4 regions of the Arthrobacter sp. PL16 genome follow, and region 3 is predicted to be linked to each of the others. Evidence: riboswitches for the same ligand, from Rfam matches in the RefSeq annotation. Region 3 holds a riboswitch; each other region holds the start of a gene.
The links. Region 3 has a riboswitch for cyclic di-AMP ahead of RCH21_RS04470 (M23 family metallopeptidase). Riboswitches for the same ligand answer to the same signal wherever they lie in the genome.
Positions count from the first base shown of each region.

Region 1: linked by a shared signal. The riboswitch ahead of RCH21_RS02375 (C40 family peptidase) and the one ahead of RCH21_RS04470 (M23 family metallopeptidase) in region 3 are both predicted to bind cyclic di-AMP.
Region 2: linked by a shared signal. The riboswitch ahead of RCH21_RS14275 (LysM domain-containing protein) and the one ahead of RCH21_RS04470 (M23 family metallopeptidase) in region 3 are both predicted to bind cyclic di-AMP.
Region 4: linked by a shared signal. The riboswitch ahead of RCH21_RS15615 (hypothetical protein) and the one ahead of RCH21_RS04470 (M23 family metallopeptidase) in region 3 are both predicted to bind cyclic di-AMP.

Region 1 is NZ_JAXCIC010000001.1:520,137-527,550, reverse strand. It holds gene RCH21_RS02390 (3-oxoacyl-ACP synthase III) at 1-277, shown strand, start outside; gene RCH21_RS02385 (alpha/beta fold hydrolase) at 307-3,048, shown strand; gene RCH21_RS02380 (NAD-dependent epimerase/dehydratase family protein) at 3,045-4,013, shown strand; gene RCH21_RS02375 (C40 family peptidase) at 4,152-5,000, opposite strand; cyclic di-AMP (ydaO/yuaA leader) riboswitch at 5,003-5,179, opposite strand; gene mutM (bifunctional DNA-formamidopyrimidine glycosylase/DNA-(apurinic or apyrimidinic site) lyase) at 5,319-6,284, opposite strand; gene rnc (ribonuclease III) at 6,285-7,016, opposite strand; gene rpmF (50S ribosomal protein L32) at 7,089-7,292, opposite strand; gene RCH21_RS02355 (YceD family protein) at 7,295-7,414, opposite strand, start outside.
Region 2 is NZ_JAXCIC010000007.1:147,588-155,001, forward strand. It holds gene RCH21_RS14255 (aliphatic sulfonate ABC transporter substrate-binding protein) at 1-781, shown strand, start outside; gene RCH21_RS14260 (ABC transporter permease) at 778-1,641, shown strand; gene acs (acetate--CoA ligase) at 1,632-3,566, shown strand; gene RCH21_RS14270 (DUF6766 family protein) at 3,641-4,303, opposite strand; gene RCH21_RS14275 (LysM domain-containing protein) at 4,520-5,416, opposite strand; cyclic di-AMP (ydaO/yuaA leader) riboswitch at 5,420-5,600, opposite strand; gene RCH21_RS14280 (hypothetical protein) at 5,720-5,947, opposite strand; gene RCH21_RS14285 (glycoside hydrolase family 6 protein) at 6,045-7,304, opposite strand.
Region 3 is NZ_JAXCIC010000002.1:161,809-169,222, reverse strand. It holds gene RCH21_RS04490 (glucose-1-phosphate adenylyltransferase family protein) at 1-835, opposite strand, end outside; gene RCH21_RS04485 (MarR family winged helix-turn-helix transcriptional regulator) at 876-1,496, opposite strand; gene RCH21_RS04480 (SGNH/GDSL hydrolase family protein) at 1,594-2,376, opposite strand; gene RCH21_RS04475 (diacylglycerol/lipid kinase family protein) at 2,458-3,462, shown strand; gene RCH21_RS04470 (M23 family metallopeptidase) at 3,554-4,606, opposite strand; cyclic di-AMP (ydaO/yuaA leader) riboswitch at 4,610-4,813, opposite strand; gene RCH21_RS04465 (siderophore-interacting protein) at 4,994-6,046, opposite strand; gene RCH21_RS04460 (ABC transporter ATP-binding protein) at 6,043-6,963, opposite strand; gene RCH21_RS04455 (FecCD family ABC transporter permease) at 6,965-7,414, opposite strand, start outside.
Region 4 is NZ_JAXCIC010000010.1:29,856-37,269, reverse strand. It holds gene RCH21_RS15630 (MFS transporter) at 1-654, shown strand, start outside; gene serC (phosphoserine transaminase) at 680-1,804, opposite strand; gene RCH21_RS15620 (metal-dependent transcriptional regulator) at 2,054-2,749, shown strand; cyclic di-AMP (ydaO/yuaA leader) riboswitch at 2,964-3,132, shown strand; gene RCH21_RS15615 (hypothetical protein) at 3,138-3,980, shown strand; gene RCH21_RS15610 (NlpC/P60 family protein) at 4,052-4,909, shown strand; gene RCH21_RS15605 (HNH endonuclease) at 5,133-5,630, shown strand; gene mobA (molybdenum cofactor guanylyltransferase) at 5,627-6,238, shown strand; gene RCH21_RS15595 (DUF6457 domain-containing protein) at 6,255-6,539, shown strand; gene RCH21_RS15590 (molybdopterin molybdotransferase MoeA) at 6,536-7,414, shown strand, end outside.

The DNA of each region.
Region 1 (7,414 bases), on a different contig from region 3:
GTGGCACGAGGCGCAGTCGGATGGCTGGAAGTGGGACGCGATGGATCGCTACGTGACGCACCAGGTGTCCAACTCCTACACCAACGCCATCATCAAGGCGGTGGATCTCGAGCGCGAGCGAGTCCCCATCACATTCCCGCACTGGGGCAATGTGGGCCCGGCATCGCTGCCGATGACGCTGGCGCAGGAATCCCAGTCGCTCAATCCGGGCGACCGCGTGCTGTGCCTCGGCGTGGGTTCGGGCCTCAACACGTCGATGATGGAGATTGCGTGGTAGCACTCCCCGGCATCGATCCCTCGTGGTCGATGTACGTCGACGTGCCCTCGACCAGCGGCGCCGATGCCCCGGGAACACGTCACCGCTGGCATTACCTCGACAACGGCGTAGGCACCGATGGCTCGGCCGTGAAGGGCACTCTCCTCTGTGTCCATGGGAATCCGACCTGGTCCTACCTCTGGCGGACCTACCTCGCAGCCGGTCTGGCGGAAGGCTGGCGCGTGATCGCCGTGGACCAGCTCGACATGGGCTACTCCGGGAGGACGGGTGTCTTCCGCCGGCTGGCGCACCGCATCGCCGACCTCGAGGACTTCGTCGGCGCCGTCGGCCTCAGTGGGCCCCTCGTGACCGTCGGCCATGACTGGGGCGGCGTCATCAGCCTCGGCTACGCCCACCGCAATCGCCAGGGACTCGCGGGCGTCGTCCTGACCAATACCGCCATCCATCAGGACCCGACCCGCCGGATCCCGGCGCCGCTCAGGCTCGCGCTGGCCCCCGGCGTGCACCATATGGGTACCCGGGCCACCACCGCGTTCCTCGACGTAACGCTCGCCCTTGCCCGGCCGGCGCTGGAGCGTGACGTCCGCAAGGCCTTCCGGGCTCCCTACCGCAGAGTGGCGGACCGTCAGGGCATCGCGAATTTCGTCTCCGACATACCTGCCGATCCCTCCCACCCGAGCTACACCGCCCTGACCGGAACGGCGGAGGGTATCCGCAGCATCGACGTCCCCGTCCTGATGATGTGGGGTCCGCATGATCCCATCTTCTCCGACCCGTACCTCGAGGATCTTGCGCAGCGGTTGCCCCATGCGGATATCCACCGCTTCGAACGGGCGGGCCACCTCGTCCAGGAGGACGCCGACACCGCGTCCACGGCAATGGAGTGGCTGGAAGCCCGGTCGGTCGGGAACACCGCGCCCGGCCTCCGTCCTGCCGTCGACGACAGGACGGGTGGCACGGCGACGAATGCTGCCGCGGACGAGAACGCCCTTTCCGGTGGCGCCGCGACCGGAGAAGCTACCCCCTACAGGCCGCTCGGCCGGCGGATCCACGAGCTTGCCACCGGCCCCGACGGCGAGACCACGGCCGTCGCCGAGATGAAGCCCACCGGACCACCACGCGTGCTGTCCTGGCGGGAACTCGACGACGACGTCGCCGCTGTCGCCGCCGGCCTGGCCTCGCTGGGCTACGGACCGGGCAGCAGGGTGAGCCTCCTCGTCCCGCCCGGAGTGGACCTCACGGTCCTCATCTACGCGTGCCTGCGGATCGGCGCGATCATCGTCGTCGCCGACGCCGGCCTCGGCACACGTGGATTGAGCCGTGCCGTCAGGGGTTCGGCGCCCGATGTCGTCATCGGCATCGAACGCGCCCTCATCGCCGCACGGGCCTTCGACTGGCCCGGGCGAAGGATCAGCGCCGCTCCCCTGTCCGCGGTACGGCGACGAGCACTGCGCGTGGACGCATCCCTGAACGACCTGCGTGCCGCCCGTCCCGCCGACGCGACACCTGAACGATCCGATGCCGATGCCGATGCCGCTATTCTCTTCACGTCCGGCTCGACCGGCCCTGCCAAGGGCGTGGTGTACACCAACCGCCAGCTCTCCGCGATGCGGGATGCCGTCGAGTCGACACTCGGTCTGGGCCCTGGCAGTTCACTCGTCGCCGGTTTCGCTCCCTTCGCCCTCCTCGGCCCCGCACTGGGAGCCACGTCCGTGACACCGGACATGGACGTCACCGCACCCCGGACGCTGACGGCGCAGGCGTTGGCCGACGCAGCCGCAGCGATCAGCGCGAACGTCGTCTTCGCCTCACCGGCGGCCCTCCGGAACGTCCTGGCCACCTCGTCGGATCTCTCAGCCGATGGCAGGACAGCTCTCGGGCCGATCGCGCTGATGCTCTCGGCGGGCGCACCGATCCCGGTTCCCCTCCTGGAAGCCGTGCAGGAGCTGGTCCCCGCCGCAGCACTCCACACGCCGTACGGCATGACGGAATCGCTCCTGGTCGCCGATATCGACCTCGATGGGATCCGGCGCGCTGCAGCAGCCGCTGACGCCGGGCTCGACGGCGCCGGCAACGGCGTGTGCGTCGGGTTGCCGGTCCACGGCGCCCGGGTGGCCATCAGTCCGCTCGGGGCCTTCGAGGGACACAGCACGTCCGACAGTGATCATGACGGCGGTCCGGACGGCGGCCTGCGCGGCGGCCCCCGCGATGACTCCCGCGACGGCGAGGCGGTCGGGCCGCCGACCACGACGCCCGGCGTGACCGGAGAGATCCTCGTCGACGCGCCCCATGTGAAGGACCGCTACTTCCGCCTGTGGAAGACACAGCAGGACTCCGCCCACACCCGTCCCTGGCACCGCACGGGCGACGTCGGACACTTCGACGCCGATGGCAGGCTATGGGTCGAGGGCCGTCTGGGTCACGTCGTCACGTCGCCCGCCGGGATCGTGACACCTGTCGGACTCGAGCAGGCACTGGAAACCCTCGACGCCGTTCGCCTCGCCGCCGTCGTCGGCGTCGGGCCCGCGGGTACCCAGGCCGTCGTCGCAGTCGTCGAGACCGCATCGGCAGGACGACGGCCGCAGCTCGCTTCCGCACCACTGGCCGCAGCAGCCCGCGCCGTCGCCCGGCAGCGGGGCGTCGAGGTGTCGGCCGTCATCGAGGTAGCGGCGCTGCCGGTGGACATCCGCCACAACGCGAAGATCGACCGCGCGCGCGTCGCTGCCTGGAGCGCCCGCTTCCTCTCGGGTGGGCGGGCCGGATCCCTGTGACGGTCCTCGTCACCGGGGCGAGCGGCATGCTCGGCCGCGCAGTCGCAGAGCACCTCCTCGGCCAAGGTGAGGCGGTGCGGTGCTTCCAGCGAAGGCCCTCGGGTGTCGGCGGAGCAGAGGACGTTCTCGGATCGATAGAGGACGACGACGCCGTCGAGGAGGCCGTCCGCGGGTGCACCGCGGTGATCCACCTCGCAGCGAAGGTGTCCTTCACCGGGCACGCCGCCGAGTTCGACCGCATCAATGTCCAGGGTACGGATCGGCTGCTCCGGGCGGCAGAACGTGCCGGAGCCCCCGACGTCGTCCACGTCTCCTCACCGTCCGTGGCTCACGGCGGGACCTCGCTCGTGGGCGCTCCTGCCGGCCGCGCGGATCCTGATCACGCACGGGGCCACTACGCCCGCACGAAGGCGTCAGCCGAGCTGCTGGCCCTCGATCGTTGCTCGGCTTCGTTCCGGGTGGCCGCGGTGCGGCCCCACATCGTCTGGGGCCCGGGCGACACCCAGCTCGTGGAACGCGTCCTCGACCGCGCGCGAAGCAAACGCCTCCCACTGCTCGACGGCGGCACCGCCCTGATCGACACGACCTACGTCGACAACGCAGCGTCGGCGATCGTCGCCTGCCTGCGGAGGATGGACCAGGCGCGGGGCCTGTCCCTCGTCGTCACGAACGGGGAGCCCCGCCCTGTGGCAGAACTGCTCGCCGGAATCTGCCGTGCCGGGGGCGTCACCCCTCCGGAATGGTCCGTACCGGGAGCTGTGGCGCGGGGCGCGGGCGCCATCATCGAGCGTGCCTGGCTCGCCCTCGGGCGATCGGATGAACCCCCGATGACCCGGTTCCTGGCCGAACAGCTCTCCACCGCCCACTGGTTCGACCAGCGCCGTACCCGGGCCGTACTCGATTGGCAGCCCACGATATCCGTCGACGAGGGCTTCGAACGGCTCGGGACGTACTACCGCCGCTGAGGGTCCGACGCATTCGTCACGGAACAGCGCGGCGCCACCTGCACGAAGAAGGACGGGATGCCAGGCATCCCGTCCTTCTTCTATCACTCTCGAGCGCCACCGCCCCCGCATACCTTCCGCGGGGCCGGCGACCGCCTGCTAGCGGGTGTAGTACCCGTCGACCGCCATGACGCCGACCGAGTGCACCTGCGTACCCTGCGAGGGGTTGAGCGCACTGATCATCTGGCCGTTGCCGAGGTAGATACCCACGTGGCTTCCGCCGTTCTGGCTCACGAGGTCACCCGGCTGCGGGTTGCTGGTAGGACGCAGCGCCGCGAACTGCGACCACGTGGTGCGCGGAAGGTTGATGCCGTTCTGCGCATAGGCCCACTGGACGAAGCCCGAGCAGTCCCAGGCGCCGCGCGCCGTGCCGCCGTAGACGTAGCCCGAACCCTCACCCTGCATTGCCGTTGCGGCGATACCACCGGCCGGTGCGACCGACGCGGACTGGAAGCTGATGGCGGGCTGCGCCGCGACCGGCGCTGCAGGAGCCGCAACCGACACTGCAGCAGCAGCGGCCGGAACTGCGGCGATGGATGCCGACTGGGTGGAGTACTGCTGGGGTGCTGCCGAACCACCGAGCGAGATGGACTGGCCGGGGTAGATGACCGAGCCGTACCCGAGACCGTTCGAGGCGAAGACCGCCTCGAGGCTGACACCGTGGGCGGCTGAGATGCTGCCCAGCGTGTCACCGGCCTGGACCGTGTAGGTGCCGGCTGCGGACGTGGTGACCGCTGCCTGCTGGGTGCCGGCGGACTGGACGCTGATCTCGCCTGCTGCGCTGGCGGGAAGCGCTGCACCGAGCATGATGCCCGAAGCGGCTACGACGACGGCGGCAGGCTTGCCTGCGACCGACGCACTCGCGGTGACCGCGCGTGACGCTGTGATGATGGGGTTGATGCGCGTAGGGACTGCCCTGTGGCGCGCGATATTGCTCTTCCTGGACATGCTGCTGCCTTTCCCAATGCCGGCGAAGTTAGCTGTCGGGTTCGGATGGGACATCCGGACACGTTCCTCGCAGACCAACGCCCCCGGGCTGGTCTACGCGCGTCTTTACCCCTAGGACTCGTAAGCGAGTCCACTTTCGGTTCCCCCGCCCCTGTCGAAATGTGTAGCGAACGGTCCGTCCTCATCGACAGGGTTAGGCAGAGTGAGGAAGGGCGCCCCTCCGTGGTGGAATGAGCGCGGGATCAACGGTACGCGTTGGTCGAACTCTTGTCACATTTGGGTTACGGAGCGGCACTGTTCCGCTGCTCGACCCACGGACTAGGGTCTTGCGTTGCGCGGCCTGGGCTGGCAGTAGGGACACAGACAGGAGGATCTGTTCATGAAGGACTCCCTGCGCAGGAGCGTGTGCCGGCCTTCCGCAGCGCACCGCCGGCAGGGCAGGCCCGAGCGCCCGTAGGCCTCGAGGTCGCGTGCGAAGTAGCCGGATGCGCCGTTGACGTTGACGTAGAGCGAGTCGAAGCTCGTCCCGCCCGCGGCCAGCGCCCGCGCCATGACGCTCGTGGCCGCCTCGACGATCCGCAGCGTGTCCGGGCGCCGCATGGTGTCGGTGGGACGGGCGTAGTGGAAGCGGGCCGCCCAGAGAGCCTCGTCCGCGTAGATGTTGCCGATGCCCGAGATGAGTCCCTGATCGAGGAGCGCGCGCTTGAGGCCGGTCCTTCGGGCGCGCAGCCGATGGTGGAAGTCCTCCACGGAGAAGGCCGGGTCGAGGGGGTCGCGTGCTATGTGTGCGGCCTGGTGCGGAATGAGTGGCAGCGCACTGGCACCCGTCCCACCCGGCTGCCCATCCACCGTCGGTTCCAGGTCCGCGACGAACATCCCCCCGAAAATCCGCTGATCGACGAAACGCAGGTCGGCAGGGAGCGGCGCGCTGCCGTCCTCGCCTCTGGCGGCCGAGAGGCTCAGGCGCACCTTCAGGTGCTTCTCCCGCGGAGCGTCGGCCTCCTCGATGAGCAGTTGACCGCTCATACCGAGGTGGGCCATCAGGGCCACCTGCGGAGCGTCGGCGCGGTGGTCGCGGTCCTCGAGCGTGAGCCAGAGAAATTTCCCGCGTCGCACGACATCCGTCACCCGTGCTCCGGTCACCCTGCCCCTGAAGTCCTCGACGCCGGGAACGTGACGGCGCAGGGATCGCGGGTCGATCACCTCCACGCCCTCGATGATTCGACCGGTGACCCAGCGGGCCAGGCCGCGCCATACCACCTCCACCTCGGGCAGTTCAGGCACTCAGGAGCCGTCGCTACGCGACCCGGCCGGGGCCTCGTGATCGAGATGCGCGGAGCCGTCGGACAGCAGCTTCCAGGAGGCCGCCGCTGCAGCCTGCTCGGCTTCCTTCTTGGAGTGCCCGCTGCCGGAGCCGTAATCCACTCCCCCGATCACGAGACGCGCGGTGAAGCTGCGCGCATGGTCGGGACCGGAGCCGTCGACCTGGTAGTCGATCAGGCCCAATCGCCGGGCAGCGGCAGTCTCCTGGATGCGCGTCTTCCAGTCGGTGCCCTCGCCGAGGACGGCGGAATCGCGCAGCAGCGGCCCGATGAGGCGCATGACCATCACACGCGCGGTCTCGATACCGTGGCTCAGATAGGTGGCGCCGATGACGGCTTCCATGGTGTCCGCGAGGATCGAGGCCTTGTCGCGCCCGTTGGTGAGCTTTTCACCCTGGCCCAGCAGGACGAAGCTGCCGAGGTCGAGGGTCCGGGCGACGCCCGCGAGCGCCCTGGTACTCACGACGGCGGAACGGCGCTTGGCCAACTCCCCTTCGGACAGATCAGGGTTGTCCCTGTACAGGGCATCCGTCACCGCCAGGCCGAGCACGGAGTCACCGAGGAACTCGAGGCGCTCGTTGGTCGGTATCCCACCCTTTTCGTAGGCATAGGACCGGTGTGTCAGGGCAAGACGAAGCGTCTCGGTGTCTATATCGACACCGAGACGCTTCGTAAGATCTTCTGTATTCTTCACAACCGCATCAGCTGATCCAGTATCGAACGAACGTCCACCGCTGCGCCTGGCGCGTCATGGACACGTCCGTTGTTAGACGTCGGCTACCTTGCGGCCCTTGTATTCGAGGAACAGCGGGGTGCCGGCCGAGTCGGTGACGACCTTGGCCTGGTGCGCAAGGCTGTAGGTGATGCGGCCGTTCTCGAGGGTCTTGACCAGCTTGGGGGCGGTTGCCTTCCACTGGGACCGGCGTGCGCGGGTATTCGCGCGGGACATCTTCCGTTTCGGGACAGCCACGGCTAAATCTCTTCTCTCTCGTCTGACTCTGACTTGGGTGCCGCATCATTCTCAGCGGCGGTGCCTGCCAACCCGGCGAGGGCTGACCAGCGAGGATCCAGAACTTCGTGGTGGTGGTCCGG
Region 2 (7,414 bases), on a different contig from region 3:
GGCCAACGAGGCCCTGCGAGCCGGGGCGATCGACGTCGGCTCCACTGCCGGTTCCGCCGCCCTCCTCGCCCGCTCCAACGGCTCGCCGATCAAGGCCATCGACATCTACTCGCAGCCCGAGTGGGCTGCGCTCGTGACCCTGCCGGACTCCGGCATCACGAGCGTCGAGGACCTGCGCGGCAGATCGGTCGCCGCGACGCGCGGAACGGACCCCTACTTCTTCCTCCTGCAGGCACTCGAAGCGGCAGGAGTTGACCAGTCGGAGGTGACGATCGAGAACCTCCAGCATGCCGACGGCCGAGCAGCACTGGCCAGCGGCGCCGTCGATGCCTGGTCCGGACTGGATCCGATTATGGCCGCCGCCGAGCAGGACGGCGCGCAGCTCTTCTTCCGCGACATCGACTACAACACCTACGGATTCCTCAACGCCACCGAGGACTTCCTCTCGGACAAGCCCGACGTCGCGCAGACTGTCGTCAACGCGTACGAGAAGGCGCGTGAATGGGCGAAGGAGAACCCCGAGGAGACCGCAGCCATCCTCGCAGAGGTCGCCGCCATCGACCCGGCGGTCGCCAGCTCCGTCATCATCGACCGCACTAACCTCGACGTCGACCCCGCGCCGGGCGACGCGCAGCGCAGCGTCCTCGAGAAGATCGGTCCCGTGTTCGTCGAGACCGGGGACGTCCAGACCCAGAAGCAGATCGACGACGCCCTCGGATCCCTCTTCGACCCCTCGCTCGTCGAGAAGGCCGACCCGGCCTCCATCGGCTCCGACTCATGAGTGCCGAGTATGCGACCCCCGTCAGCAAGGAGGGGCTCGAGGCGACGGGCTCGGCGATCACCAGCGCGTCGGCAGCAACGCGCGGCTCCAGACCGGGACGAACAGCGGGCCGCCGTGCGGGGATCATCCTCCTCGGGCTGATCGTCCCCGCACTGATCCTGCTCGCCTGGCACCTCAGCACGGCCTCGGGATTCTTCCGGCCGTCGCAGCTGCCCTCGCCGGCGTCCGTACTCGCGGCCGCCGTCGACCTCATCGAGCGCGGGCAGCTCGCCACCCACATCCTCATCTCCACCCAGCGCGTGATCCTCGGGTTCCTCATCGGATCCCTGCTCGGGGTGCTGGCGGGCGCTCTGCTCGGACTCTCGCGCCTCGCCGACGTCCTGCTGACTCCGACGGTCGGCGCCCTCCGCGCCGTCCCGTCCCTCGCGTGGGTGCCTCTGCTGGTGCTCTGGATCGGCATCAACGAGGACTCCAAGGTCACGCTGATCACCATCGGCGCGTTCTTCCCCGTGTTCACCACCCTCTACCTCGGGCTGCGTCATGTGGACCGCAACCTCGTCGAGGCCGCTCGCGCCTTCGGGGTGAACGGCGTCCGGCTCCTGACCACGGTCCAGCTGCCCGCCGTCGTCCCCGCCCTCTTCTCCGGCCTCCGGTTGGCGTTGGCCCAGTCCTGGCTGTTCCTCGTAGCGGCCGAACTCATCGCGTCCTCGATGGGGCTGGGTTTCCTGCTCACCGATTCCCAGCAGACGGGCCGCGTGGACCGCATCATCCTCGCCATCATCCTGCTGGCCGTCATCGGCAAGATCACCGACGCACTCCTCGGCATCGCCGAGCGCTGGGCGGTGCGGCGGTGGGCGTAGCGACGACGACGGAGCCTTCGCTTCCGCTCGAGGACGAGGCCGACCGCCTCGCGTTCTGGGCCGAGCAGGCCGCACGACTCGAGTGGAACACACACTGGGACACGCTGCACTCCTTCGAGAAGGCCGAGCTGCAGGCGGATGGGACGCTCAGTGTTCCCGTCATCGAGTGGTTCTCGGGAGGCACGCTGAACGTAGCCGCCAACTGCGTGGACCGGCATGTCCGGGCAGGCAACGGCGACCGTGTGGCGCTCCATTTCGAGGGCGAGCCGGGCGACCGCCGGACCGTGACCTACGCGGACCTGCGGGACGAGGTCTCACGCGCGGCGAACGCGCTGCTCGCCCTCGGAATCGGACAGGGCGACCGCGTGGTCATCTATCTCCCCGTGCTCGTGGAGACAGTCGTCATCACGCTGGCCTGCGCCCGGATCGGCGCCGTGCACTCCCTCGTGTTCGGAGGGTTCTCGGCGGAGGCGCTGCGCTTCCGCGTCGAGGACACCGGCGCCAAGCTGCTGGTGACCACGGACGGGCAGTTCCGCCGCGGCGCCGCGGTACCCGTGAAGGACAACGCCGACGCCGCGGTATCCGGGGAGAACAGCATCGAGCACGTCCTGGTGGTGCGCCGCACGGGCTCGGACGTCAGCTGGACCGAGGGCCGCGACGTGTGGTGGCACGACGTCGTCGACACCGCGTCCCCGCACCACGAGCCGGAGGCGTTCGACGCCGAGACCCCGCTGTTCATCATGTACACGTCGGGAACCACGGGGAAGCCGAAGGGTCTCGTCCACACCTCGGGCGGCTACCTGACGCAGGCATCCTGGAGCTTCGAGCACCTCTTCAGCAACCCGGATGTAGCAGGGCGGGACCGTGACGTCCACTGGTGCACCGCGGACCTCGCCTGGGTCACGGCACATACGTACGAGCTGTACGGACCGTTGTCGAACGGCGCCACCCAGGTCATCTTCGAGGGCACCCCGAACACACCGCACGCGGGCCGCCACTTCGAGATCATCGAGCGCTACGGCGTCACCAGCTACTACACGGCTCCCACGCTGGTGCGCTCGCTGATGGGCTGGTTCCCGGACGGAGTCCCGTCGGACTACGATCTCTCGAGCATCCGCGTGCTCGGCACGGTCGGCGAGGCCGTCAATCCGGAGGCATGGCGCTGGTTCCGCCGGAACCTCGGCCGGGACGAGGTTCCCGTCGTGGACACCTGGTGGCAGTCCGAGACCGGCGCCACGGTCCTCTCTCCCAGCCCCACGGACGCCGCCTTCAAGCCCGGCTGCGCTGCGAGGGCGCTTCCCGGCCTGAGCACGCGCATCGTCGACGAGGACGGGCTGGGCGTCCCTCCCGGGGTGCAGGGTCTGATCGTCGTGGACCGCCACGGTCCAGCCATGGCCCGTACCGTCTGGGGGAATCCGCAGCGCTACCTCGACTCGTACTGGCGGAAGTTCGCGGCGCAGGGGTGGTTTCTCGCGGGTGACGGCGCGCGGTACGACGACGACGGAGACACCTGGATCCTCGGGCGCGTGGACGATGTCATCAACGTGTCGGGGCATCGCCTGTCCACGATCGAGATCGAGTCGGCCCTCGTGGAACATCCGCTCGTGACGGAGGCCGGCGCATGTCCCATCGCGGACCCGCTGACGGGTCACGCCATCGCTGCCTTCGTCCTGCTGGCATCGGGGGCAGATCCTGAGGTCGACGTCGCCTCGACGCTGCGCGCTCATGTCACGCAGGCGATCGGAGCGATCGCGCGGCCGGCAGCCGTCGTCGTCGTGCAGGATGTGCCGAAGACCCGCTCCGGCAAGATCATGCGTCGCCTGCTGACGCAGCTCTACGAGGGCACACAGCTCGGTGATACGACGTCCCTGCAGAACGAGGGATGCATTCCCGGCATCCAGGACGTCCTCGCCCGTCGTCCGTGAACCCGTGCGGTCCCGACCCGTCAGCGCACCGTTCGGTATCGATGATGCACAGGTAGTGGTCGAAGGAGCGACGATTACGTGTCGGTGTCCCGACGCGCCATCGGGACGGGCTTGGATTCCACACTCCCACGTTCGCGCAGGTAGACGGACGCGCCGATCATCACGGCGATGACCATGAATTCGCTTTGCCAGTTCTGGAAGGATTCGAACCAGAACCGCGACGTCGCCATGTACCCGAACACTGTGACCCCGGGCGCGCCGTGGCTTGCCTGCTCCTCGTTGTAGGCCTCGCTCCCGCCCACGGCGTGCAGCAGGAACGACGCCGCGAACAGGACGAAGAACATGATGGACAGTGAGTGCTCGTACAGCCTGAGTAGAAGGCCGCCGTGGCGCACGGGCCAGGGGGTGTCGCGTTCCGTGGCGGCAGTACGCGGATCGTCGTCCTGCGGTTCGTGCTTGTCCGGCAGCTTCGACTCGGAGGAACCGCGTTGGAACAGGTACGCGGTCAGCACGACGTACATCCCCATCTGCAGGAACTCGGACTCCCAGTTCTCGAACGTCGCCTCCAGGAAATCGCCGGTACCGAAGAAACCGAGGAGGGTCGCGCCCGGTTCTCCATGGGCACGTTGCTCCTCGTTGTAGTTGAGGACGCCGCTGATCACCATACCGACGAAGGAAATCAGGAAGAGGGCCGCATTCACGAGCAGGAGGCCGCGGTCCCTGATCCAGAGCTTCATGATGGTACCCGTCCTTCCACCGAGCGCGCTGTTCGCTTTTACAACGCTAGGAAGGCGGCAGTGCCTCGGCAATCGGGATGGTTGCGTCATTGCCGGTTGCATCGCTGCCGAAGCGTACGTTCCTCCGACCGGTCGAGACCACCCCGTTTAACGGAAGGAAGCGGCAGGCGCCCCGTCCAAGCGCCTGCCGCTCCCCGTCAGTGGTCCGTTCCGGTGTTAGCCCGCTACCCGAACGAAGGATGCTCCCGCGAGGTCCGAGAGGGGGTGCTGCATGGTCGAGTTCGCACCGTTCATGCCGCTGCTGATGACCTGGCCGTCACCGACGTAGATAGCGACGTGCCCGGAGGTGATCACGATGTCGCCCGGGGCCGGGGAGGCCACGGTGGAACCGAACTGGAAGAACTGCGAGGGGCCGAGGTCACCTGCGGGGATTCCCGCGGCGTTCAGGGCATTCTCGACCAGCACGGTGCAGTCCTGGGTTGCTCCGATCTGCGACTGCGCGGAAGCCACGAGGGTTCCGGCGGCTCCGCTGGCTGATGCCACCGGGGTGATGTCGGCGGAGGCGAGGTACATGCCCGACTCCGGAGCTGCGGACACGGCCGGCGCCGGGGCGACGGCTGCGGCCTGCTGGACCGGAGCCGCCGGGATGGCTACGGGCACCGACACGGCTGCTGCGGGCGCTTGGGCCACGTCACCGGTAGGGATGGTGATGGTGTCGCCCGGGAAGATGACCGAAGCTATTGAGAGCCCGTTGGCACCGATCAGGGTGTTGAGGTCCGCGCCGTAGCTGGCCGCGATGGCACCGAGTGTGTCACCGGCGACGACGGTGTGGGTTGCGCCGGCTGCCGGTGCAACGGCTGTCTCTGCAACGGGTGCAACCGCTGCGGCGGGAGCCTGGACGGCCACGGATGCCGCCGTCGTGTCCTGACCGGTGTACTCACCGGCGTTGGCGGTACCGACGGCGCTGAGCGCGAGGCCCGAGGTGACGGCAACGATGGCAACGGGACGGCCGACGGTAGTGGCGTGGTTCTTTGCTGCACGGGACAGCCCCTGCAGAGCGAGGTTGCCCTCGATAACGGCGCGGTGGCGTGCAGGTGAAGTGATTCGTGACATGGATCTATACCTCTCCCATGCCTGCGGGGTGAGCTGTCGGGTTCGGATGGGAGTCACCCGGCCGCGGGCACCGCCGGTGGGCGGTGCGGTGCGGCTTAACCCCGAGGACGCCTGCAGATGATCTGCGCGCCCGGTGGAACTAGTGGTTCCCCCGTCCCTGCCTTCGTGTTTGCGAACGTATCCCGATCGGCGGCAGGGCTCGGCAATCCATACGGGAGCACCCCACGTGGACGGGGGCACCCGACGACGATAGCCAGCGTTCCGCCGGTTTGTCACATTTGCATAACGGAGGTTACCCTGCCCCTAGACGTGGGCACGCCACCGACGGATCGCGACGACGGTGCCGCCGGAACTGAGGGCGAGCAGGACCGCCTGCTGCACCAGGAACCAGACCGTCGGCTGATCATCCGAGTATCGGATCGCCACGAGGATACTGGCGGCGAGAACGAGGGTCAGGACGACGCCCACGCAGGTCAGGGTGTTCCACAGCCTGCGCTCCTGCAGGCGAGTCGCCGTCTTCCATTCCTCCATGGCTCAACCCTAGGCGCCGGAAAGCATGCAGCCCCACTCGCTGGATGCGAGTGGGGCCGCCCAAACCTTTCCGAGAGAAACGTCGTGGACCTGGCAGCTAGGGGCGCACGGGTGCGCTTGCGTTGGCGATCAGGTCCACGGCCTGCTCGGGGAACCAGGCGCCGGCCGAAGGATCGACGCGGCCCCACTCGGGATCGACTCCATCGTTGTCCGTCAGACCACGGCTGCATTCTCCGTCCGACTCACCCGGGACCTTGATCCACAGGAAGGCGTCGGCGAGCTCATTGCCGGTGTCGGACGTCGGCAGGTAGCCGAGCCCGCGGCTCGGCGGATTGCACCAGACCTGGGGGTCGGGGTAGGAGGCCGAGGGAACCCAGGGGCCCCGGCCGTTGCGGCTCGTGTCGATGACGAAGTGCGCGAGCTCATCGGAGGACGGGGCATTGGCGGCAGCGCCCACGTTCTGTGCATACCAGGCGTCGGTCAGACCCCAGGTGGAGAAGTCGGAGGGCGAAGCCGGGTAATACTGGCTTGCGCAGGATCCGTAGGCGCCCGGTTTGATCTCCGTCGCGTAGTAGATGCACTGCGAGACCCACGAGCCGAACTTCAGCTGCCGCTCGGTGAGCTCGTAGTTCGAGACGTTGAGGAAGAAGCCGTCGGCCTTCTGGACACCGGCCTTCACGAGCCGGCTCGAGATCTCACCCGTCCCCAGCCAGGCACTGTGCGTCCCGTCGAGATAGACCTTGGTGTTGGGGAGGGCCTTGAGCTGGTCCACCGCGTAGTTGAGCATCTCGAAGCGCTCGGCGGCGGCAGTCGCGGAATTCGCTTCCGCCGGCTGGCACCACTCGAGATTGCCGTCCAGTGCCGTGTACCAGGGGATGATGCCCAGTCCGTCCGGTTCGAGCACCACCATGGCCGCCCTGTCCTGGATTCCCGCGGCGAGCGCATCGACCCATGCCTTGTACCCGGCGACGTCCGTTGCGCCACCGGCGGAGTACTGCGAGCAGTCCCGGAACGGGAGGTTGTAGGCGGCCAGTACAGGCACCTGCCCCTTGCCCGCGGCGCGGTGCGTGGTGTTCCTGACCTCCTGCGTCACCGTCGTCGGATCGCTGCCGGTGACCCAGACGGCCTGGGGCGTGGAGATCATCGCGCTGAGGCTGTCGGCCGCCGCCCGGTCACCCGAGGACCGCAGGTCCGCGATCTGGCGCTGTGCCTCGTGGTAGTGGTTCTGCTTGGGGACGTAGAACTCGGTGGCGGTCGGCTCCCCCGACGTCGGCTGCCCGCCCGTGGGGCCCTGTGCTGCGGCCGGGATTGCCGACAGGGCGGTGGAGGCGAGGACTCCTGCAAGTGCAAGCGTCATGGCGCAGGTCCTGGAAATGCTGAGCATCATTGCTCCTCATACTGTGGATGGTGGCGTGGAAGCCCGATCGGTAGCGACCTCCACCCGCCGTGGAAGCGCTCCCACGGCCA
Region 3 (7,414 bases):
TCGGCCAGTCCGCTGCTCCGAGGTCGAGGCCCTTGCCCTCCACGAGGTCGAGGTGCGCCCGGAGATAGTTGGCCGGCGTCCCGAGGTCCCGCCAGTAACCCTGGAGCCGGTGCTCGACGACCGCGTGCTGCTCCACGAAGTGCGGTACCAGGTGGTGTCCGTAGTCCCCGAGGCCGTCGTTCTTCCCGCTCAGGTGGTCGAGTGCATCGAGCAGCGCCGCCGTCGAGTAGAGGAAGATCTCCGCTGCCACGATGCTCGTCCGCGGCTCCTCCGGCTTGTAGGCGAAATCGGTCACGCCGCCGTCGTCGTCGACCGACACCAAGCCGTGCTGGGAGGCATCGCCATCGAAATCGACGGTGACCATGGTGAGGGAGGCGCCCGCCCGGAGGTGGGTGTCGACGACGTCGCGGTAGTCGAGGCGGTACAGGTGGTCCGAGCTGAGCACCAGGACGAGGTCGGGCGCGAAGTCGCGGATGAACGCCGACTGCCGCAGCAGTCCGTCCGCGTTGCCCTCGGCGAACCCCTCCCCCTCGTGCCCGCTGAAGGGAGGCAGGACGAGCAGGCCGCCCCGCGTGCGGTCGAGGTCCCAGGGCCTGCCGTTCCGGAGGTGATCATTGATGGTCTTCGGCTGGTACTGCTCCATGATCCACACGTCGGAGATGCCGCTGTGGTGCAGGTTGGACAGGGGGATGTCGATGAGCCGGAAGCTGCCACCCAGCGGCATCGCCGGTTTGGCGCGGTGGTCCGTCAGGACCCCGAGCCGTCCCCCGGCGCCGCCCGCCAGCACGATCGCGAGGACGCGGGGCTGGTGCCGGAACTGTACCTGCTGGTCCATCTGCTGTCCTGTCCTGGGGTCTCGGCGCACCGCTGGCGGCCTACTGGCCGCTGCCGCGAAGCTGCGGTTGGGCGGATCCGCCATTCCGACCCGTGGCGGAGCCGTCCTCTGCTCCCCCGGCATCCGCGGCATCACCCAGAGGGGGCTCCGTGGAACCGCCGGCCACCGCTGCTTCCGCGGCGGCCTCGCCGTCGGAGAGGATCCAGTGCGCACTGTCCATTCCCCGGAGTATCTTGCGCCCCACCCGCTCGAGGTCGGCGACGTCCTGCCGGTCGAGGGCGTCGAACACGGTGGAGCGGACCTGGGCGACGTGCGATACGGCGAGATCCGTGAGCATCCCGAGTCCTGCGGGGGTCAGCGTCGCGGTGGTCACCCGTCCGTCGGAGGAGGACGGCAGCCGGAGGACCCAGCCTCGCGCCTCCAGCTTCTTGACCACGTGGCTGAGCCTCGAGAGCGACGCCGCCGAACGTCCCGCCAGTTCACTCATGGGGAGGCTCGTGTCCTCGGACTCGGAGAGCATCGCGAGGACGTGGTAGTCGAAAAGGGTGATACGCGCTTCCCGGAACAGATGGGCATCGAGGCTCGAGGGGAGGAGCGACGTCAGCGCATAGAGTGCCAGCCACGCCCGCCGCTCGTCGGGTGTGAGCCAGTGCGCCGCCATCTGGTCATTCTGGCACATCGGCTCCAAGGCCGGCTGCGGGCTCCCACGCCGCCCTGCAGGGGTTGCAGGGCGTTCCGGTGAATGCTCCGGGCCGCCCTCAGGCCGTGATCGATGCCCAGTGCGGGTGGACCGGCGTCGGATATTTGGGCAGGAGGTCATCGCCCGAGGAGGCCCCACGGAGGCGCCGTCCGACCCATGGCGTCAGGTACTCCCGCGCCCACTGCGCGTCCGCTCGGAGCTGCTCCGCGCGCTTCAGCGCGGGCCGGGCCTCGAGCTCGGGCAGGTCGATCCGATGCGATGCCTTCAGCGCCTCGAGCACGCGGGCGGCCATGAGCGTGTGACCGGCGGTAGACATGTGCATGCGGTCGACATCCCAGTAGCCCCAGTCCTGGAACTCGCGCAGGCGCCAGTAGTCGACGATCGTGGCGCCTCGCGTGTCGGCGATCTCGCGCACCCACTCGTTGTAGACGGCCGTGCGCCCCCGGGTCTTGCCGAAAACGGCGGACCCCGAGGCATCGAACCCCGTGAACAGCACGACGTCGGTGCCCGCCTCGCGAAGGCGGCCCACGCCGTCGTCGTACTCGGCCATCAGGGCATCGATGTCGACGCGCGGCCTCAGGATGTCATTGGCGCCGGCGTAGATCGTGACGAGCGTCGGCTGGAGCGCCAGAGCGGCGTCGATCTGCTCCCCGAGGATCTGGCGCATCTTCTTGCCGCGGATGGCCAGGTTGGCATAGAACCAGGACGGATCGGCCAGGATGAGCTGCTCTGCCACGCGGTCCGCCCAGCCACGGACGCCGTTGGGTGACGCCGGGTCCCAGTCGCCAACCCCTTCCGTGAAGGAATCGCCGAGGGCCACGTAGCGCGAGGTGTTGGTCACGTCCAAAGATTACCCTCGGCGCGGAGGGCAGCGGGATAAGCTCGTCGAGGCCACCCGTTGACATCACGCACGAAGGACATCATGCCGACCGACGCTACTCCCGAGGCGACCATCGATCAGGGCTCCGAGGCCGGTTCGGGCGGCCGTCGAGCCGCCCTCATCATCAATCCGATCAAGGTCACCACCATCGACGTGGAGGGCGCCGTCCGGCGCATCTCCGCGGAGGACGGTTGGGACGAACCCCTGGTCATCGAGACCACGGAGGACGATCCCGGTCACGGCCAGGCCCGCCAGGCGCTGGATGCGGGAGCGGACCTGGTGATCGCCGCCGGCGGGGACGGCACGGTGCGGTGCGTCGCCGAGGAGCTCGCCGGGAGCGGCACCATGATGGCCCTCGTCCCGCTGGGCACCGGGAACCTGCTTGCACGCAACCTCGATATCGCCGTCGACGATCCGGACGCCGCCGTCGAAGCCGCCTTCCGTGGCACGGAGCGCAGCATCGACGTCGTGCACGTGACCGTGGACCGCGCGCAGGATGCACACGTCTTCCTCGTCATGGCCGGCCTCGGCTACGACGCGGCCATCATGTCCGACACCCGCGACGACCTGAAGGACAAGGTGGGCTGGCTGGCCTACGTCGACGCCGGCATCAGGAACCTGCCGGGCCGGCCCGCCCGTACCACCATCTCGGTGGACGGCGGCAAGCCCTTCGAGCGCAGGCTCCGCAGTGTCATGGGCGGGAACTGCGGCAAGATCATGGGTGGCCTCGAGATCTTCCCGGGCGCCAGGATCGACGACGGCCTGATGGATCTCATGACCGTGGCACCCAAGGGCAAGCTCGGCTGGCTCGCCGTGGCCGGCAAGCTGTTCGTCAAGGGCAGGGGCTCGAGCAAGGACCCCTCCCTCGAGTACTTCCAGTGCCGCACTGCTGAGGTCACCTCGCGGGAGCCGCTGGAGGTCCAGCTCGACGGCGATCCGCTCGGGAAGGCGAGGCACATGGCCTTCGAGGTGAAGCCTGATTCACTGCGGCTCCGGATGCCTCTCGGCTACAAGGATCCGGCCGTCGTGAGCGAGCCCCTGCCCTAGGAAGCGCGCGAATCCCGGCAGCGCGGGTGCCGGACCAGCGGGCGCCCGGGTGCCCGCTGGTCCGGCCTGCTGCTGTAGGGCGAGGCGCGCGCTACAGCCAAGGCTGCGGGTCGACCTTCTCGTCATTGACCAGGACCTCGAAGTGCAGGTGGCAACCGGTGGAGTTGCCCGTGCTGCCGACGGCGCCGAGGAGATCGCCGCGCTGCACCGCCGCGCCGACCGGCACCTCGAGGGCGCTCAGGTGGTTGTACGTGGTCTTGAGGCCGTCGCCGTGGTCGATAACGATGCGCTGGCCACCCCCGTACGCGTGCCAGCCGGAATCGGTGACCGTACCCGGGTCGGCGGCCTTGACCGGGGTGCCGCAGGCGCTGGCGTAGTCCTGCCCGGTGTGCAGCTCCGAATCGGGCCCGCCCATCGGGTTGACGCGGTACCCGAAGGTGGACGCGACGACCGGGCTGTCTACAGGAACGCCGAAGGCCTTGCGCTCCTGCGCTGCGGGTTCAAGGGAGGCAGAAAGAGCCCTGGCGGTGGCAATGCCCGGTGCGATGCCCTCGGCCGCCGGCCCAGCGCTCTCGAGGCCGAACGCGACCGTCGCTCCAGCGGGAGCGGTCACCGCCGGCGCGATCGCGGAGGCACGGGTGTGGGTGGGTGGCCCGACGACCAACTCAGGGGCAGCGGTCGACGCCGCGGGGACCACCGCTCCCATCAGCAGTCCGGCGGAGGCGAGCACCATCCCGCCGGTCGCCGCGTTCTCGCGCAACCGCTCGAACGGCTTGGGGACGCGTCCTGCCCGGCGGGCCGGCGCGGATCGGCGCGCACCGGGTGCCGCCTCGCCGCTCGCGGCCTTCTCCTGCTCGCGTAGCTCACGGCGCGTCAGGGACGGCGGAGTCGGTGACACGGCTCCGTCCTTCGACCGGGCAGCAGCGGACGCTGATGTGATCTCCGCACAGGAGTGCTCGACGAAGGAGGGAAGCTCCCGCTCGCGGAGTGATCGGCGGCTCGGCAGGAGGGTCTGGACCGAGGCGGAGGGGGCCGAAGGGGCGTGGATCGCCGATGCGTGGGCAGGGCGGTGTGGCAGCGGGTGCTGCTGGTGAGCGCGATCTTCGGACGCTCGACGGCGCCCCGACGTAACCGTCTGGGTCAACTGCTTACCTCTCTGAGGACGCCCGCGAAGTTAGCTGTCGGATTCGAGCAAGAGTTGACTCGGCCCCCTCGGCGCGGCCGAACTGCGGCAGACCGCAGGAAGACCGTGCTGATAAGCAATGCGTGAGGGCTTCACCCCGAGGCGGCTCGCACCGCCGGAATGTGGATCCTCCACCCCTGTCACAGATTGTTCAGGCGGTCCGCTGACAGGGTTAAGCGTGCGGACCTGGTTCAAGAAACGAGCTTCGACTGCTCAAACCCTAGGCCACGGAACACGATGTAACAATTCCGTTATCCCAACTGTGGATGATCCGTGCCATAATCTCTTCCGTCATCGGGAACCTGCGGAAAGGCATGGGAAAACCTGCGCCAGGTTCTCCGTCCCCCATCAGGCGAGCTCGGCCCGGCCCTTGCGCCAATAGCCCATGAAGGCAACCTGCTTCCGGTCGACACCGACGTCGCGCACCAGGTACCGGCGCAGTCCGCGCACTACGGCTGCTTCTCCCGCGATCCAGGCGTAGAAGGGTTGGGTGCCGGCAAGGCGCCCCGGGTTGACCGTCGACTCCACGATGGCCGTCTCGAGGCGCTGGGGCGTCTCCCACAGGATGGTCCGGTCGATGTCGACATCCTCCGGTTCGCTGCCGCCACTCGCGGCCCCCGATCCCGAGAGCGAGACCCAGCCCGGTACGCGGACGGCGTCGCGGACCGCGGCCTCGAGCAGCTCGCCGTGCGAGCGGCCACTCCGCGTCAGCCAGGTGATGGCCACCGATGATCGCGTCGCGATCCGCTGGATATCCCGCTCGTGGGGCACCTCGAGGAACGCCCGTCCGCTGATGTCCTCGGGAAGCGCCTCGAGGATGGCGCTGATCGCGGGCACGGCCGTCTCGTCTCCCGCCAGGAGGACGTGCTGCGCGAGGCCCGGGCTCCACTCGATGCCACCGTAGGCGCCCGCCGTCGTGCATTGCGCCGCCGACGAGTTGGGGCCGATGATGCAGACGCGGTCACCTGGCCGGACTGCAGCAGCCCACTCCGCCGCAGGCCCGCCGCGGCCGTCGCCGTCCAGGTGCATCACGAAGTCGACGTCGATCTCCGGGTTCGCACCACCGCACCGGAACTCGCGCACGGTGTAGGTGCGCATGGAACCGCGTTCCTCGGCGTCCATGCCGAGCCACGCCTGGTACCAGCTCGAGCCTGGGCCGCCGCTCATGATGCCGGCGATGTCCGGGCAGTCGTGACCCGGGGACGGGATGACGATCTTGATCCGGAGGTCCAGGGTGTCCCCTGCGACGCCGAACGATTCGAGGCAGGCTCCCCCGAAGGTGATGCGGCGGAAGGTCGCCGTGAGGTCCTGGACGGCGGTGACGACGACGTCGAACGCAAGCACCATCGGCTCGGTATCGGCGGCGGTCCGCCTCGCGGTCCGCTCTGTCACGTCGGTCATGATGCTGCCTCCACTCGTGCAGGAACCGTGTCCTGCGGATTGGGTCGGTAGCCCCGCACCGCCGCAGCGGTGGGGGAGGTCGGGGAAGGCATGGCGGTCCCCGGCCCGTGGTGCCTGCCGATGGGAACAACCATCGGTGTACGGGACACGGGGTCCTCGATGACGCGGCACTCGAGGTTGAAGACTCCGGAGACCGTCTCCTCGGTCACGACCGCCGACGGTGGCCCCTGTGCCACGATCCGACCGTCGCGCATGGCGATCAGGTGGTCCGCGTACCGCGCGGCCAGGTTGAGGTCGTGCAGCACCATCACCACGGTGGTGCCCGAGCGCCGGTTCAGGTCCGTGATGAGGTCGAGCACCTCGACCTGGTGCGTCACGTCGAGGAAGGTGGTCGGCTCGTCGAGGAGCAGGATGCCGGTCTGCTGCGCGAGTGCCATGGCGATCCAGACGCGTTGGCGCTGCCCGCCGCTGAGTTCGTCGACGTTGCGGTCGGCGAGGCCCAGCGTGTCGGTTGCCTCGAGTGCCGTCGCGACGGCGTCGTCGTCCTCCGGTGTCCACTGGCGGAACCAGCCCTGGTGCGGGTAGCGGCCGCGGCCCACCAGATCCGCGACGCTGATGCCGTCCGGGGCCACGGGCGTCTGCGGGAGCAGGCCGAGGACTCGGGCGACGGCCTTCGTGGACTGTGAGTGGATGTCGGAGCCGTTCAGCACCACTGTGCCGTCCACGGGCTTGAGCAGCCGGGCCAGACCACGGAGCAGGGTCGACTTCCCGCACGCGTTCGCGCCGACGATGACGGTCACCTTGCCCGCGGGCAGCTCGACGGTGAGTCCGTCCACGACCGTCCGCTCGTCATAGGCGAGTGTCAGCCCCTCGGCAGACAGCGTGTTCGCCGCCGTCGGATCCTTGCGTGGACCCATTTCAGCCTCCCTGGCCTCTGCGGTTGGCGGTGGCGAGCAGCCACAGCAGGAATGGTGCGCCGAGTGCGCCCGTCACGACGCCGACGGGCAGCGAGGTCCCCGGCAGGACGTTCGCCGCAGCGAAGTCCGCGCCGAGCACGATCACCGCACCGACCAGCCCCGCCATGCCGAGCGAGGGCCGGTGGTCGAGCAGGCGCCGGGCGATGGGTCCTGACAGGAAGGCGATGGACGCGACGGGGCCCGCGGCGGCCGTCGCGAAGGCAGCAAGGGCGACGCCGGTGAACAGGAGTCCCAGCCGCGACGCCTCGACCCGGACCCCGAGCCCCGCTGCGGCGTCGTCGCCCAGTTCGAGGCCCTGCAGGCTGCGCGACAGGATGACGGCCGCGGGCAGCAGGACGACGAGGGCGGCGACGAGCACGGTGGCGCGGTCCCAGTTGCTCGAGTTGAGCGA
Region 4 (7,414 bases), on a different contig from region 3:
ATCCGCGCGGGATTCAGCTATGTCCGCCACCGGCCCGACCTGATGATCGTCCTGCTCGCGATCTTCATCGTCGGGACGTTCGGACTGAACTTCGCCGTGTTCATCGCGTCCATGGCCCGTACCGAGTTCGGCCAGGATGCCCGGGTCTTCGGGATCCTCTCGTCGGTGATGGCGGTCGGCTCCCTCGCGGGCGCACTCCTGTCCGCCCGACGGGAGAGGCCGCGGCTGCGCTTCATCTTCGGGGCGTCCGCGGCGTTCGGGGTCGCCTGCCTGCTGGCCGCCCTGGCGCCCAACCTGTGGCTGTTCGGGCTGGCACTGGTGCCCGTCGGACTGTGCGCGCTGACACTGATGACCAGTGCCAACGCCTACGTCCAGACGACGACGGACCCCGTCATGCGCGGCCGGGTCATGGCGCTCTACTTCGCCATCTTCCTCGGCGGCACGCCCCTCGGAGCGCCGGTGGTCGGCTGGGTGTCCGACACGTTCGGTCCCCGATGGAGCCTCGGTGTCGCTGCGGCGTCGGGCCTTGTCGCCGCAGCAGTCGGCATCTTCTGGGCCTGGAAGTACCACGAGGTCCGGCTCCGCTACGACCGCTCCGCGCCCCGCCGCCTCCGGCTGGATCACGAACCGGGAGCGGCGGACACATCGCCGTAGTACTTCGTGCCCCCCATCGGGAGTCCTAGAGCAGGTTCTCGACCACGTAGTCGATGCAGGCGATGAGCGCCGACACGTCATCGGGTTCGATCGCCACGAAGGTGGCGACGCGCAGCTGATTGCGGCCGAGTTTCCGGTAGGGCTCGACGTCGACGATCCCGTTGGCGCGGAGGATCGCGGCGATGCGCGCGGCGTCCACGGAGTCGTCGAAGTCCACCGTGACGATGACGTTCGAGCGGTCCTCCGTACGCACTACATAAGGGCTCGCGACGGGGGATGCCTCGGCCCAGCCGTAGAGACGTCCGGCCGAATCGGCGGTACGGGCTGCAGCGAAGGGCAGGCCGCCCTGGGCGTTGAGCCACTCGACCTGCGCGTCGAGGGTCACCAGCGTGGACAGCGACGGCGTGTTGTAGGTCTGGTTGAGCCGCGAATTATCGATGGCCGTCTGCAGGTTCAGGAAATCCGGGATCCACCGGCCTCCGGCCGCGATCCGGGCAGCACGCTCGATCGCAGCGGGGGAGAAGAGCCCCAGCCACAGGCCGCCGTCGGAAGCGAAATTCTTCTGCGGGGCGAAGTAGTAGACGTCCGCCTGGGACACATCGACGTCCAGGCCACCGGCGGCGGACGTGGCATCGACGATAACCAGTGCTCCTTCATCGGCGCCGTCGACCCGCCGAACCGGAGCGGCGACGCCGGTGGACGTCTCGTTCTGCGGCCAGGCGTAGGTGTCGATCCCCGCTTCCGCGACCGGGTCCGGGCGCGTGCCGGGCTCGGAGGTGATGACGCTCGACGTTTCGAGGAAGGGGGCCTTGGTGGTCGCGGACGCGAACTTGGAACCGAACTCCCCGAAGGAGAGGTGCTGCGCCTTCCTGTCCACCAGTCCGAAGGTCGCGACGTCCCAGAACGCCGTCGAACCGCCGACACCGAGAACGATCTCGTAACCCTCCGGTGCGCCGAAGAACGACGACAGGCCCTCCCGGAGGCGGCCCACCAGGGAGCGGACCGGCGCCTGACGGTGGGACGTTCCCAGCAACGACTGGCCGGCGGACACGAGCGCATCGATCTGGCCACTGCGTACCTTGGACGGACCGGCGCCGAAGCGGCCGTCCGCGGGCAGGAGGTGGTGGGGGACACGGGGGGTTTCGCTCATGGGTGCTCCAGCTGTTCGGCGGCGGGTATCGCCATCATTGTGCCCCAGAGGCCCGGGGGCCTCCATTTGTGAACACCCCCGATCGGCGTTCCCGGACGGCCGTCGTCGCGCCCAGGTTGATTGCCGGGCCTGTTGCCGCATGGGTTAACCTTGGGAGGCGTGGGGCGGAACCGGCTGTGGCGGCCGTGGCACCCACCGGCGTGAGGCAGTCCAGCCGCGCACCCGCACCGCACCAAGGAGCTGACCCGGATGACGGACCTCATCGATACGACCGAGATGTACCTGCGGACCATCCTTGAGCTCGAGGAGGAGAACATCGTAGCTCTCAGGGCGCGCATCGCCGAGCGTCTGCGCCACTCCGGCCCCACCGTCTCCCAGACCATCGGGCGCATGGAACGCGACGGCCTCGTCGTCGTCTCCGGTGACCGGCACCTGGAGCTGACGGAACTGGGCCGGCGCCGCGCCACCGGCGTCATGCGGAAGCACCGCCTCGCGGAGCGACTGCTGAGCGATGTCATCGGCCTCGACTGGGCCTACGTGCACGACGAGGCCTGTCGTTGGGAGCACGTGATGAGCGAGCGCGTGGAGCGCCGCCTCTATGAACTCCTCGGGAAGCCGTCCGAATCGCCCTACGGTAATCCCATCCCCGGACTCGAGGCGATCGGCGGCGTCCAGTCGAAGCTGTTCACCGATGGTGTGGTGACCCTGCTGTCCGCCATGGACACATACTCACCCGAGAATCAGGTCACGCTCCTTCGGTTGGCCGAGCCGATCCAGGTGGATCCGGAGCTCCTGACGCAGCTCGACGAGGGCGGATTGCGCCCGGGTGCCCAGCTGGCCCTGGAATCCGTAGGCGGCTACGTGTCCGTGCGTGTCCCAGGCGTCGAGGGGGCCCTCGAGCTGCCGCCCGAGGTCGCATCGCATGTCTTCGTCTCCGTCGCCTGACCACGCCACGACCGTTACGCCGGAAACAGTGTCACGCGACGATCCCGCAGGTCCGCACCAGCTATTTCCAGCCTGCTGAGCCATACCCCACCTAGCCACCGTCACCAGAAACATATCGTTCCGTGATCGGAACGTGACATATGAAGCTTTCTCAGGTAGCCTACATCTCGTGCCAAATTCGCTCTAGATCCGGCACCCTCCTGCAAATCGCCTAGCTCTGCCATTGCCGGAGGTCCGTTCGCACCATCGCATGGCAGAGGCGGGGGAACCAATTTGTGGATCTCTGACAAGAGATCCTTGGGGTTAAGTCGCTGTTCAACCAGTGGCCGGGTGACTCCCATCCGAATCCGACAGCTCACCTCGCAGGCGTTGGGAGAGGCAATCCAACGTGTCCACCAGCTCTTCGCTGGGCCGCCATCGCGCGCCCAAGACCGTCAGTCCGCTGACCACCCTGTCCATCGCAGTCACGTCGAATGCAGGATCGGTCGGCCGCCAGGCAGCCGTGATCGTCGCCGCTTCCGGGCTCGTCCTCACCGCGGGCCTTCCTGCCCACGGCGTCACCGCCCCCGAGCGTGAGGTGCAGTCCTCTGCGGCACTGACCGTCGACCGCGTCGTAGCCGCGGAGATCACGGTTCCCGCCAACGCGAAGGTCTCCTTCGAGCGCGTGGCCGTCGAGGTCACTCCTGCTCCCGAGGTCGTCGAGGAAGCTCCCGCTCCTGTGGTCGAGGCTCCCGAGCCTGTCGCCGTCGTAGCCGCTGCTCCCGTCGTAGCCGCTCCCGTCGCTGCGGCTCCCGTCGTGGCCGCTGCTCCGGCCGCCGCTCCCGTCACCGTGGTTCCCGCCGCAGTGCCTGTTGCGCCCGCTGCAGCACCGGTTGCCGCAGTCCCTGCCGCTCCTGTCGAGCAGCCGGCTCCCGTCCAGTCGTCGGGTGTCGGTGCCGGTCTGGTTGCCTCTGCCTACGCCCAGATCGGCGTCGCCCAGGACTGCACCGCGATGGTCGAGACCGCTCTGCGCTCCGTCGGCAAGTCCGTGGGCGATCTCGCTCCCGGCCAGTTCTTCCAGTTCGGCGATGTCGTCGGAACGCCCGCAGCGGGCGACCTCGTCATCACCGGCGGCCACGTCGCGATCTACGTCGGCAACGGCCAGGTCATCAGCGGTGGCCTCAACGGCATGAACACCGGCCTCCACAGCCTGTCAGACCTTTCCGGCGCCAGCTTCGTCCGCGTCCGCTAGAACCCCACACACCCTTTCCGGCGCCAGCTTCGTCCGCGTCCGCTAGAACCCCACACACGGAGAACTCCCTCATGTCCTCACGCGCCACGATCGCCCGCCACCGAGGAGAAGCGCAAACCACTGCCAGCTTCTCGGCCCTCGCCAAAGCAGTCACCACCAACGCAGGCGGGATGGGCCGCCAGGCCGCCGTCATCGCCGCGGCCTCCGGTCTCGTCCTGACCAGCGGCGTCGCAGCCAATGCGGCGGATCTCCAGCCGCAGCGCGAGGTCGCCACCTCGAACGTTTCCGTGACAACGGCCCGCCCGGCCGTCGTCGCCTCCAGCTCGACGGTGCTTTCCTTCAACAAGACGCCGGTCAAGGTCAACGCCAAGCCGGTCGTCGTCGAGAAGGCCCCTGTGGTCGAGGCCCCTGTGGTCGAGGCGCCGGCAGCACCGGCCCCCGTCGTCGAAGCGGCTCCGGTCGCTGTTGCCGCGGCTCCGGTCGTGGTTGCAGCCCAACCCGCCGCGCCGGCCGCTGCTGCGGCTCCCGTCACTGTCGCGGCTCCTGCGCCCGCACCGGCTGCGGCACGTGCCCCGGCGCCCGCACCGGTCGCCTCCTCCGGAGTGGCCGCCAAGATCGCCGCAGCAGCCAAGGGCCAGCTCGGGGTTATGCAGGACTGCACGCGGCTGGTCAGCAACTCCCTTGCCGCAGCAGGCATCAACTTCCACGGCTGGCCGGCCGGTTACATGTCCCTCGGCCGCACCGTCAGCGCCGGGGAAGCCGTCCCGGGCGACCTCATCTACTACGCGGACGGCGGGGCGGGCGTGGCCCACATCGCGGTCTACATCGGTGGTGGCCAGGCCGTTCACGGTGGGTTCAACGGCAATACGACGGCGATCGCACCGGCCGAGCTCGGCTCGGGCGGCGTCTACATCCGCGTCGGCGGCTGATCAGGACACACCGTGTCGGAAGAAGGACCGCCGCCCTGCGCCGGTCCTTCTTCCGTTAAGGGGTAGCAGAAGCAACCCCTCGCGGCACGTCAACCGGTCGATAGCGGCGATTAGCCCGCGCCCGGTCTCCGGATTACCCTTGCAGTGTCAATCCGAAGCACTTCTCCCGAACCCCGGGATGGCAACCGGTTGCGGGGAACAGGTCAGCAAAGAGGCAAGTTGTATGCGCACTCTTGTTCTGAATGCAGGGTATGAACCACTGGCGGTCGTCACGTTCCGCCGGGCGCTGGTACTTGTCCTTACCGGGAAGGCGAGCGTCGTCGCCGAGGACGAGGAGCCGATCGTGGGACCGACGGAGATTCTGGGCAGGCCCTCGGTGATCCTGCTCAACCGGTACGTGAAGGTCCCGTACCGGCACGACGTGACAGCCACGAGACGTGGCGTCCTCCGCCGGGACAATCATCTGTGCGCCTACTGCGGCAAGACCGCCTCGACCATCGACCACGTCACGCCGAGATCCCGTGGAGGGAAGGACACCTGGGAGAACCTCGTGGCGTGCTGCCTCAAGTGCAACAACGCCAAGGGTGACAAGACGCTGGGCAGCCTTGGCTGGAGCCTGCGGATCGTCCCCCTTCCCCCGCGTGGACCCCAATGGCAGATCAGGGAACTGGAGAAGCCCGCACCCCAGTGGTCCGAGTTCCTCGCGGAAACCGCTGCATGACGGCGAACGCCCTCCGGTTCGACGCCGTCGTCCTCGCAGGTGGCCGGTCCTCCCGCCTGGGCGGCGTCCCGAAGGCGGGACTGATCCTCGACGGGCAGACCCTTCTCGAGCGGACATGCTCCGCCCTCGCGGGTGCCGGCCGGGTGGTCGTCGTCGGTCCGGATCCGGGTGCGGGAACGACGCCGGCCCTGGTCGGGTCCCCGACGTTCGTGCGGGAGGAGCCCGCGTTCGCGGGGCCTGCGGCCGCCCTCGTCGCCGGCTTTCTGAGCTTCGAAGGCCCCCGGGCACCCTGGTGCGCTGTTGTCGCCTGCGACATGCCCCGTGTCGGTGGCCTGCTCGACATCCTGCTCGCGGAGGCAGCCGCCGACGACTCATTTTCGCTGGTAGCGGTCGACGACGGCCGGGACCAGCCGCTGGCCGCGCTGTACCGGACCGCGGACCTGACGTCAGGCATCGACGCCGTCCTCGCCGGCGGGACCGCGGACAATCTATCGATGCGCAGCCTCCTTGCTACTGTGAGGACCAGACCGGTCCCGGTTCCACCGGGCACGACGCACGACGTCGACACCTGGAATGACGCGCGAGCGCTGGGCATCGACGTCCCCTAGAACGCCCGGAGGGCCCATGGACGACCGTCAGAAATTGCTGCAGGACTGGACCGGGAAGCTGCTTGCCGCCTTCGAGATCGACGGGGCGGAGGTCGATATCGATGCCGTCCTCGGGTTGGCCGGCAAGGCCGCCCACGGCGTGGTGCGTCCGGCGGCACCGCTGACGACGTTCGTCGTCGGATACGCTGCCGGCCTGGCCGTCGGTAGCGGTCAGGCGGAGGAACAGGTGGCCATGCGGTCCGCCATGGCGGTGGCCGATGCCCTGTGCGCGGAAGCAGCGACGGACGGCGGTTCCGAATGAGCGAGGCAACCGCGGCGCGCAACGTCGACTGGAAGACCGCCCGGGCCCTCGCGCACGGTGCCGGTAGACCACTGCCGTTCCAGACCGTCAACCTCGCGGACGGCCTCGGTCAGACCCTCGCCGAACCGATCCACGCCCTGCAGTCCATTCCGCATTACGCATCATCGGCAATGGATGGCTGGGCTGTGAACGGGGAGGCGCCCTGGACACTCGTGAGTCACGCCGAGCCGGAGGAGCACCCCCGGGGAAGGCCATCCCCGCACTCCGATTCCGGGGAGGTGTCACTCGCCCCGGGAGAGGCGACCTTCATCCTCACGGGCGGTGTCGTCCCTCAGAACGCGGTCGGCATCCTCAGGACCGAGCATGGCGCGATCCGCGGGAACGTCCTGGACCGCAACGAGTCCGCACGCCCCGACGAGCCGTCGCTGCACGAGCATGTCCGGCCCGCGGGGGAGGAGGCCGAGGAAGGCTCCGAGGCGGTACCCGCCGGCGTCGTCCTGAATCCGGCGCAGATCGCGCTCGCCGCGGTGTGCGGACACGACACCCTCGCGGTCCTCAGGGCGCCGCGCGTGTCCCTGCTCATGACCGGTGACGAGGTCATCGACCACGGGCTGCCCCACGCGGGCCAGGTCCGCGACACCTTCGGGCCGCAGCTGCCCGGCTTCGTGGCGATGCTGGGCGGGCATGTCGACGTCGCCGGCCGCGCGAAGGACGACCTCGACGACGTCGTGGCGGCTATCAGCGCCGAGGCCACGGATGAGTTCTCGCTGGTGAGGGCCTCGGGCGACGTGCTGATCACCACCGGCGGAACCGGTAGCTCGTCCGCGGACCACATCCGCCGGGCCCTCATGGAGCTGGGCGCCGAGATGATCATC